Regions from separate parts of the Actinoallomurus sp. CA-150999 genome, predicted to be linked through region 2. Evidence: riboswitches for the same ligand, from Rfam matches in the RefSeq annotation. Region 2 holds a riboswitch; the other holds the start of a gene.

Region 1 (5,194 bases), 1.2 Mb from region 2:
CGCTCGCCACGCACGCCCTCCGGCTGACCGACCCCCGGGAGCCCGCCTGGCCCGCCCGGGCGCTGACGGCGATCCACGCCCTCACCGCGGTGGGCCGGCTCGAAGAGGCCGCGGAGCTCGTGGACTCGCTGTTCACCCGGCCGTTGCCGCCCGCCTCGTACCTCCGGCTGCACTGTCTGCGCGCCGAGCTCCTGTACCTCCGAGGGCGGGCGGCCGAGGCCGCGGCCGAGGCGACCGCCGTCCTCGGCCGGCCGGGCGTCCCCCGCGAACTCCGGGACGAAGCCGAACTGGTCCTGCTCGACGCGCTGGCCGGGGCGGGCGACGACGCGGGCGTGCGCGCCCACGCGGATCGGATCGTGTCGGCCGCGGCCGGGCACGGCGACGCGCTGATCACCGGGGCGCTGATCCGGCTGGCCCTGTCCGACTGGGGTGCGGGGCGGCTGACCGACGGACTGGGCCTCGCCCGTGAGGCCGTACGCCGGGCGAGGTCCGCGGAGGCGCGCCGCCTGCACCCCCGGATGATCCTGGCGATGCTGTTGACCGACGTTCGCCGGCTGGACGAGGCCCGCGCGGTGATGGGGACCGCGGGGGAGGACGCCGAAACGATTGGGAACCTGGCCTGGGCGGCGGCGCCCGGCGTCATCCGCGCCCGCCTCGACCTGGCCGCGGGCCGGTTCCCCGAGGCCGTCGCCGAGGCCGAGGCCGCCCTGGCGAGCACGCGCGACCTGGGACCGCACCTGCTGACCTCGTCCGCGCTGGCGGTGCTGGTCGCGGCGACGCTGCGGGCCGGCGATCTGAGCGCGGCGTGGCGGTACGCCGAGGCGGAGCGGCCCGCCCTGTCCCAGTACGGATCGCCGCGCGCGGAGGCCGGGTTCCATCTCGTGCGGGCGCAGGTCGCCGCCGCCCGCGACGGGCCCGCGTCGGCGGAGGAGGCCGTCGTACGGCTCTGCGACGAGGCCACGGCGAACTGCTGGACCTTGGTCGGCGAGCCGACCGCGGCACCGTGGCTCGTACGGACGGCGCTCGCCCTCGGCGACCGGGCCCACGCCGAGAGGGTGGTCTCGGCGATGGACCGGCTGGCCGCCGACCACCCCGTCTTCTCCAGCGTCGGTGTCACCGCGACGCACGCACGCGGCCTGCTCGACCGTGATCGGGTCGCTCTGCGACGCGCCGCCGAGCAACACGTCGACCCGTGGGCCGGCGCCTCGGCGGCGGAGGATCTGGGAAGCCTGCTCGCGGCGGACGGCCCCGGGACACGCGGGGAGGCCATCGCCGGCCTGGACGCCGCGCTGGCGGCCTATTCGGCACTCGGCGCGATCCGCGACGCCGCTCGGGTCCGCCGCCGGCTCAGGCGGCTGGGCATCCGGCGCCGGCACTGGAGCCGGGCCGACCGGCCGGTCTCCGGCTGGGCCAGCCTCACCGACACCGAACGCCGTGTCGCCGAGCTCGTCGCCCAGGGCCTGACCAACCGCGAGGTCGCCGACCAGCTGTTCATGAGCGCGCACACGGTCGCCTTCCACCTGCGTCACATCTTCCGGAAGCTGGATGTGACCTCCCGGGTCCAGCTGACCCGGCTCGCGCTGGAGGCCGGCGACTGATCCCCGGCGGGGACGCCCCTCGGATGGCATGCGACCTCTCCCGTCACATCCGCATCATTGTGAAAATTGGCCTTTCTGATCCCACAATTCAATAGAGGACACTGCATCCTCATGAGTTGTGTTCTGAGAGGCTAAGCGGCACCGGTCTCGGCGGTTGAGTGACCCAGATCACACAAAAGCCTGGTGCCGTCTGCGTGTTTTGTCCTGCTATGTTCCTATAACTCTTGCGGCGCTCGTACGCGTCGCCCGCATATCCGCTGGTGATGGTCAATCCGTCGGCCCGGGCAAGGGTGCGTTTGCGAAAACGCATTGTCCGGGGCGAATTCGGCCGATCTGGCTCATATTCAAAATTACACAACCCCCTACGCCGCCATCACAATGGCGGCCATTCCCCAACCCTCTTTTGACGCCGCCCGCCCTGCGGGCGACCCGCTGAATCCGCACCCCCGCGGAACCGGGGACCCACCAGAAGTCCCGGGGTGAATCGGCACGCCCCCCTTGTGCCGTAGGGCAGCTTCCACGCCCGAACCCGTCAGCTAACCCGGTAAGCGGCATGGAAGCCAAGGAGTTCCCCCATGCCCTGTGTCCCCCGACCCGAGAAAACGCCATCCGCATTCCGTTTCATTCCAGCCTTCGCCGGCGTCGCAACGGCCGGTGCCGCCGCGATCATTTTGACCTCGGCCGGACCGGCCGAGGCGTCATCCGCCGTTTCTCTTCCTGACCACGCCGCGGTCCCGTTCCCCCCGGCAAGCCGGCCCGTGCAGTGGCCCATCCCCGGCAGGGGACTGGACGCCAGGCCCAAGGACGAGCCCAAGGTGCAGAAGGTGCCCACCGCCGCCGACGCGCTGAAGCTGGCCGTCTCCCAGGTCGGCACCACGGAGACCGCCGCCGGGGGCACCAAGTACAACCAGTGGTTCATGTCCACGCCGTTCGCCAAGAGAGGCGTCCAGCGAGACGGCGGGGCGATCAGCGACTATGCCGACGCGAGCTGGTGCGACATGTTCGTCACCTGGGTCGGCGCTCAGGCGGGCATCAAGGGAATCGGCGGCGACGCCTTCACCCCGGAGCACGCCCGCTGGTTCAAGCAGCAGGGCCGCTGGGGCAGCGCTCCTAAACCGGGCGCGGTGGTGTTCTTCTCCTGGAGCGGCGGCGGCATCGACGGCATCGACCACGTCGGCCTGGTCATCAAGGACAACCACAACGGCACCATCCAGACCGTCGAGGGCAACACCGACAACGCCGTGCGTATCCGCACCCGAAGCACCGATCAGGTCGTCGGCTACGGCTACCCCCAGTACGGCTGACGACCGCTGTCCCCCCGCGTCGGCGTCGGGCCCCCAGAGGGCCCGGCGTCGACGCATGCTGCCACCGTCCCGGTGTTCGGTGATCTTGTTCGGTCTCGAGGAGACCCCCGCGCTCGCTCGCCGGGCGTGAGTCGTCCGGAGGAGCCGGTGGCCGCGGCACGCGCGGCTGAAAGTTTCAGCCGCGTTCCCGGTCCTGTCCCAGGTCGGCGTGCGTCTGCGCGTCCGGAGGCCGGGGTGCTCTTGCGATGCGATCGGGGGCGGGTGATCGTTGCCAGCGCCCGCAAACGCCGGAGCAGGACCGGGTGCCGCTTCGCCGCCTTTCGCCAGGGAGAACGCCCATGCCGATCCACCGGAGCTCATGGTGCAGAGCCGTGCTGGCCGCGGTCGCGGTACTGCTCGCCGGATTGGGGCTCGCCACGATCCAGACCGCCGCCCACGCCGCAGTCTCGTGTTCTGCCACGTACGCCAAGAGCTGGGACAACGGGAGCGCGTTCGGCGCGAACATCACGGTGACCAACACCGGTGATCCGCTCACCGGCTGGACGCTGAGCTTCGACTTTCCCGACAACCAGGTGATCACCCAGATGTGGGGCGGCGTGCCCTCTCCGGCGGTGCCCACCCCGGCGGGTGGGGCCATCACCGTCACCCCGACCTCGTACAACGCCGCCCAGGGCGCCGGGGCGACCTGGACCGTCGGCTTCAACGGCACCTACACCGGCGCCAACAGCGCTCCGAGCGTCTCGTGCGCCGGCCCCGGTTCCGGAGGAACGCAGCAGGCCCTGGTGGTCTCCCCGACGAGCGTGAGCGTGCCCGAGGGCGGGACGGCCGGCTACACGGTCCGCCTGAACGCTCAGCCGTCCGGCGACGTGACGGTCACCAGCACCGCGGGCACCGGTGACGGCGACATCACCGTGGTGAGCGGCGCGACCCTGACCTTCACCACGTCCGACTGGAACACCCCGCAGACCGTGAAGCTCGGTGCCGCCGAGGACCCCGACAGCACGAACGGCACCCGGCCGATCACCGTGGCGTCCAGCGGCCTGACGTCGGTCACGGTCAACGCCACCGAGGCCGACAACGACGGCGGCGGCACCGGAGGACCGGCACCCGCGCTGCACGTCTCCGGCAACCACCTCCTCACCTCGACCGGCGCCACGTACCGCCTGCTGGGCGTCAACCGGTCCAGCGGCGAGTTCGCGTGCGTGCAGGGCAAGGGCATGTGGGACAGCGGTCCGGTGGACCAGGCCTCGGTCGACGCGATGAAGGCCTGGAACATCCACGCGGTCCGGATCCCGCTTAACGAGGAGTGCTGGAACGGCACCGACGGCACGCCCAACGGCGCCACGTACCAGCAGAACGTCAAGGACTACGTGAACCTGCTGGTCGCGGGCGGCATCACGCCGATCGTCGAGATGCACTGGAACCACGGTCAGTACACGGGTCAGGGCGCGGGCTGCTCGGACACCACCGCGACCTGCCAGAAGCCGATGCCCGACGCGCAGTACGGGCCGACGTTCTGGACCGGCGTCGCGAACGCCTTCAAGGGGAACAACGCGGTCGTCTTCGACCTGTTCAACGAGCCCTACCCGGACGCCGCCGCGAACTGGGACGCGACCGCCGCCTGGACCTGCTGGCGGGACGGCGGCACCTGCACCGGCATCGGCTACCAGGTGGCCGGCATGCAGTCGCTGGTCAACACGGTGCGCGCCACCGGCGCGACCAACGTGATCATGCTCGGAGGCGTCGCCTGGTCCAACGACCTGAGCCAGTGGCTGACCTACAAGCCGACGGACTCGACCGGCAACCTGATGGCCGCCTGGCACACCTACAACTTCAACACCTGCTCCAACACCTCCTGCTGGGACAGCCAGGTCGCCCCCGTCGCCGCGAAGGTGCCGGTGCAGGCCGGTGAGATCGGCCAGAACTCCTGCGCCCACGACTACATCGACCAGGTGATGGCGTGGGCGGACGCGCACGGCATCGGGTACACCGCCTGGACCTGGAACGCGTGGGGCTGCAGCCAGGGCAACGTCCTCATCAACGACTACAGCGGTACCCCCACCAGCACGTACGGCGAGGGTTTCAAGGCCCACCTGCTCACCCAGAACCCGCTGTCGTAGAACCTCGCGGCCGGGCCCGTCACCTGGCGGGCCCGGCCCGGTTCGCGGAGAACACGCCCGGGAGCCACCCATGCTTCGCAGATTCGACCTGTACGCCCTGCTCGCCGCGCTCCTCGTGGCGCTCGCCCTCTGCCTCGCCCTGCCCGCGCGATCGGCGACGACGTCCGTCCGG
Region 2 (5,194 bases):
GCATGAGCTCGTGCCAGGCGGGGTGGAACTCGACCTCGTCGACGCGATGGCCGTACCGGTCGTGGGTGCGCAGCACCGGCGGGTGCTCGTTGGCGAGACGGCCCCACTCGCGCGCCTGCTCCGTGCCCCCCAGCCGGCCGAGCTCGTGGACGGCCTCGGCCGCCCAGCCGCCGCCTTCGCGGAAGAGCCCGTCCAGGAGGGCGGGGTCGTCGGCCACGTCATGGCCGACGAGCGGGGGGACCTGGTTGAAGACCTCATGTGTCGTCATCGACCGCTCCGATGCTGCGCTGGGCGAAGGTGATGAGATGGGCGATCAGGCCGACCTGCGCGTCCGCGTCGCCGCCGGCATTCGCGGGTGCGCCGGCGTGGCCGCTGGCATGCGCCGGTGCGTCCGTGCGGCGGGCGGCACGCGTCCGTGCGTCCGCGTCGCCGACCGTAGGCGGCTCGGCGGAACGGCCGGCGCGATGCGTCCGTGCGTCCGCGCCGTCGGCGGCATGCGTCCGTGCGTCCGCGCCGTCGGCGGCATGCGGCCGTACGTTCGCGTCGCCGGCCGCATACGGCTCGGCGGAACGGTCGGCGCCGACCGCGAGGGGGCCGACGAGGGCCTCGCCGATGGCCCCGACGAGCGCCGCGGCGCTGACCTCGACGTTCTGCTCGGGGAGCTCGCCGGCGGCGATGCCGCGGCCGATGAGCCCGGCGAGGACGGCGGCGTACGCTCGGCGGAAGACCAGGCGCTCGGCGTCGACGGCGGGATCCGCCGGCTCGGCGAGGAGCGCGTACGCCATCCGCGGGGCCCGCAGGGCCCGGCCCGCGAACGTCTCGATCACCGCCGCGATGCCCTCCGCCGCCGAGCCCTCCAGGGACGCGGCGCGCGCGAACGCGTCGACCTCACGTTGGGAGGCCACCCGGAAGACCTCCGCGACCAGGTCGGCCTTTGCCGGGAAGTGGCGGTAGACGCTGCCGGTCGCGACCCCCGCTCGCCGGGCGACGGCCGCGATCGAGCAGCCGGCGTAGCCGTGCTCGGCGACGACCGCCAGCGCGGCGGCGCGGATGCGGTCCCGGGAGGCGCTGAGCCGGGCCTCGACACGGGGCGTACGGCGGTACGGCACGCAAGAATTGAACCTCAGTTCATTCCTTCCCCGCAAGGGTGGCCGTCAGGAACGATGGAGCCGTCGGTGGGGCAGGCCGTCGGGAACGGCCGAGCCGTCGGTGGGGCAGGCCGTCGGGAAGGACGAAGCCGTCGGTGGGGCAGGGTCGTCGGGAACGACGGAACGGCGCGGGATCACCTCAGGTGAGGGGATCCCACGCCGTCCGGGACCGGCAGGCGAGGGGGGGAGCGGGTGACGCCGGCCGGTGTCGAGAGGGGCGGTTACGCCTTGCCGGTGGCCGTGTCGTAGCCGGTGCCCGAGTGGCGGTACACGCCGCCCTTGCCCAGTTCCAGCACCTGGAACTTGACCGTGATCGAGTTCGATGCGGTGCCGGTGAGCTGCTGCATCATCTTCTCCGACAGGTCGATGAGCGCCGGCGGGTTGTGCTGCGCGACGGCCCACTCGGCCGGGCCGAAGTCCTCCACGATGCCGATCTCGCTCTTACCGTTGTAGGTGACCTTCACCTTGGTGCCGAGCGGCCAGTACGGGCTGGCGAGCGTGTGGAACGACATCGGCTTGCCGGAGGCCGTCGACGGGTCCCAGAAGGACGTCGCGGTCGAGACGCCGCCGGGCAGGGCAGCCTTTTCCTTCTTGGGGTCCTTCTTGACGCTCACGAACAGCCGGTCCTTGTTCTCCGTGGCGACGCGCTGCTCGGTCTGCGGTGCCTGCTTGGACGCCTGCGCGGCGGACGGCGCGGGGGCGCTCTGCGCCGAGGATGCCGACTCCGAGGCGGTTCCGTAGGCGAGGGCGGTGGTCACGCCGGCGCCGGCCAGGGTGACGCCGGCGGCCGCGGTGGCAATGGCCTTCGTCGAGAACCTGATCATGGAATTCCTTTCGGGGGCATGGGGAACGGGGGCATGCGGGATTGGGGGCATCCCGAGGCGATGCCAGGGGGATTCGTGGGACCGCCCGGGAAGGGAAGGCCAGCGCGTGCCGCGTTGCTCGGCGGCGACGCGGCACGCGCCGGCACGGGCGACTACTGGGGGTACTCCGGGTAGCCGTAACCCACGACAGAGGAGGTGTTCCGGGTCCGGACCTTCACGGCGTCGTCCGTGTTGCCCTCGACGGTCTGGATGGTGCCGTCGTGGTTGTCCTTGATGACCAGGCCGACGTGGTCGATGCCGTCGACACCGCTGCCGTTCCAGGAGAAGAAGACGACGGCTCCGGGCTTGGGAGTGTTGCCCCAGCGGCCCTGCGAGATGAACCACTTGGCGTGGTCCGGGGTGAACGCGTCGGCGCCCATCCCCTTGACGCCCAGCTGGTCGCCGACCCAGGAGACGAACATGTCGCACCACGAGGCGTTGGCGTAGTCGCTGATGGCCCCGCCGTTCTGCGCCACGCCGCGCGCGGCGTACGGGGTGCCCATGAACCACTGGTTGAACTTGCTGCCGCCGGCGGCGTTCTCGGTCGTGCCGACCTGGGAGACGGCGAGCTTCAGAACGTCCGTGGCCGAGGGCAGCTTCTTCTGCACCTGCTTCTTCGGCTCGGCGAGGGCGCGCACCTTGACGTGCGGGGCGTCGGCCAGGGAACCGGCCTCGATCGCCTTACCCATACTGGGATTAGGTATCTGGGCGACGTGGTGCGCCACGGCGCGGGACGCACCGGGGATCTGCGCGGACAGCGCCGGCCCTGCGGCGGCCACGGTGATCGCGGCCACGCCGGCGGTGGCGGTGCCGGCGATGACGCCGGCGAGAGTCTTGCGATCAAAGGTAAAGCGGGGTTTGGCGTGTCGAGGGGACACGGGGGGTACTCCTTCGGCTTCCATGCCGCTTACCGGGTTAGCTGACGGGTTCGGGCGTGGAAGCTGCCCTACGACACAGGGGATGTGCCGATTCACCCCGGGACTTCTGGTGGGTCCCCGGCTCCGCGAGGTGCGGATTCAGCGGGTCGCCCGCTCATGCGGGCGGCTCGAACAAAGAGACACGTCTGCCGTCATCGGCTAGGGGTAGCGGTGACGGCCGGTATTCAGATCAGGGCGGACTAGCGGACAAGGTTCTACTCCTTACTTCCAGTACGCCTACCGGGTTAGCTGACGGGTTCGGGCGTGGAAGTCGGCCCTACGGCACAGGGGATGTGCCGATTCACCCCGGGACTTCTGATGGGTCCCCGGCTCCGTGATCTTCACGGACTCGACGTTGCTGCTCCCGCTCTAAATGGATCAATGGGTACTCAGCGGGAGTGGCACGATTTTGGATATGAACCGTCTCGGCTCTGTACGGAGGCCCTCGCACGCGTCTTCGCGCCGCGCCATCTGCGCTGGTGGGCCGGCCGCGCCGGCGGATGTTCGGGCGGCGCATGGGGAGCGTCGCCGGTGTTAGAGGAACATATCAGACAAATACCGACGTGCCAAATATGGCCATCGAATATTAGTCACATGATCGGCACTACAAAGATCGCTATAAAGATCGATCTGGTGCGTCTTGTGATCCACATTACGTTCCGGCCGAAACAATCATGAACGGCCGCAAAGCACTGTGGAATCGTCAGATATCCCAACAGTCGCGTGACACAGGGTATTCCGGGCCCCGTCACGATGGGTGACCACGGGCCCGGCGGGAGGCTCGCCGGACGGCGCCGGAGCGCCGGGAAGGCGTCAGCCCGCCGCCGCTACGCGCTCGCCACGCGTCAGGCTCTCGCGATAGCGCTGCGACGTGATCTCCGCCACCTCCGGCGCGGCGCCCAGCACGGGTGAGACCGCCACCGCTCCGGTCTCCAGGGACTCCTCACGGACCTTGTCCGCGAAGTAGCCCGGGGCCAGGAAGTAGGACGCCACCGCGACTCGCGGCGCGCCCGCGTCGTACAGCATACGTACGGCCTCGGCAGGGGCGGGACGGGCCGCGGAGGCGTACGCGGGGACGACGGAGTGCCAGCCGCGCCAGGCGCGCGCCAGCCGGCCGATCGTCGCGTTCGCCGCCGGATCGCTGGAACCGGCGGCGGCGAGCACCAGAGCGGTGTCCGGGTCGGGGCGGACGCCGACCTCGGCGAGCCGCCGCTCCAGGGCCGTCGTCATCAGCGGATGCGGGCCCAGCGTCGCCCCATAGTGCAGAGTCAGCCGGGGGTGGGCGCTGCGGATGTCGCGAAGCGCCCCCGGGATATCGGTCTTGCTGTGATACGCGGCGGTGAGCAGCAGAGGGAGCACGACGGCCTCGTCGGCCCCCTCTCCGACGAGACCACCGAGCGCCTGCCCCGGGGCCGGGGGAGCGTGGTCGAGATACGAGGTCACGACCCGCACCCCCGATGAACGGCGAACAAGATCGAGAAGTTCCTCGATCGTCGCCGCCGCACGCGGATCCCGGCTCCCGTGGGCCACCGCGACCAGAGGGATCGCGAAGGTGCTCAGAGGTTGATGCCGCATTCGGTCTTTCCGGTGCCGGCCCAGCGTCCGCTGCGCGGGTCCTCGCCGGGCGCGACCTGCTTGGTGCAGGGCTCGCAGCCGATCGACGGGTACCCGTCGTACTGCAGCGGGTTCACCAGGATGCCGTGCTCCTCGATGTAGTCGTGGAGCTGGGCCTGGGTCCAGCGGGCGAGGGGGTTGACCTTGACCTTCCCGCGCGCGGCGTTCCACTCGACCACGCGCGAGCCGCGCCGGTGTGAGGTCTCCTCACGCCGGATGCCCGTGATCCACGCGAGGTACGGCTCGAGCGCGCGGTTCAGCGGCTCGACCTTGCGCAGGTGGCAGCACAGATCCGGGTTCCGCCCGTACAGCCGGGGCCCGAGGTCGCGCTCCTGTTCGGCGACGGTCCGGGAGGGGGTGACGTTGACCACGTTGACCGGGTAGACGGCCTCGACGGCGTCCCGCGTGCCGATCGTCTCGGCGAAGTGGTAGCCGGTGTCGACGAACAGCACGTCGATGCCGGGGCGGACCTTCGAGGCGATGTCGACCAGCACGGCGTCCTTCATGGACGACGTGACGCAGATCCGGTCGCCGAAGGTCGCGATCGCCCAGCGGATGATCTCCTCGGCGGAGGCCTCCTCCAGCGCGTCGGCGGCCGATTCGACGATGTCGGTCAGGTCGAGCGCCGCAGGCGCGCGCTCGTACAGGAGAG

Evidence for each region. Region 2 has a riboswitch for cyclic di-AMP ahead of ACQP2O_RS37775 (CHAP domain-containing protein). Riboswitches for the same ligand answer to the same signal wherever they lie in the genome.
Region 1: it holds a riboswitch for cyclic di-AMP, as region 2 does, so the genes downstream of both, ACQP2O_RS42875 (CHAP domain-containing protein) here and ACQP2O_RS37775 (CHAP domain-containing protein) in region 2, are expected to answer to the same signal.

Annotation. Positions count from the first base shown of each region.
Region 1 is NZ_CP192063.1:9,318,897-9,324,090, reverse strand. It holds gene ACQP2O_RS42880 (LuxR C-terminal-related transcriptional regulator) at 1-1,598, shown strand, start outside; cyclic di-AMP (ydaO/yuaA leader) riboswitch at 2,019-2,164, shown strand; gene ACQP2O_RS42875 (CHAP domain-containing protein) at 2,357-2,902, shown strand; gene ACQP2O_RS42870 (cellulase family glycosylhydrolase) at 3,241-5,022, shown strand; gene ACQP2O_RS42865 (cellulose binding domain-containing protein) at 5,093-5,194, shown strand, end outside.
Region 2 is NZ_CP192063.1:8,166,194-8,171,387, reverse strand. It holds gene ACQP2O_RS37790 (acyl-CoA dehydrogenase family protein) at 1-268, opposite strand, end outside; gene ACQP2O_RS37785 (TetR/AcrR family transcriptional regulator) at 255-1,109, opposite strand; gene ACQP2O_RS37780 (hypothetical protein) at 1,370-1,972, opposite strand; gene ACQP2O_RS37775 (CHAP domain-containing protein) at 2,125-2,889, opposite strand; cyclic di-AMP (ydaO/yuaA leader) riboswitch at 2,902-3,043, opposite strand; cyclic di-AMP (ydaO/yuaA leader) riboswitch at 3,149-3,293, opposite strand; gene ACQP2O_RS37770 (sirohydrochlorin chelatase) at 3,742-4,503, opposite strand; gene ACQP2O_RS37765 (phosphoadenylyl-sulfate reductase) at 4,485-5,194, opposite strand, start outside.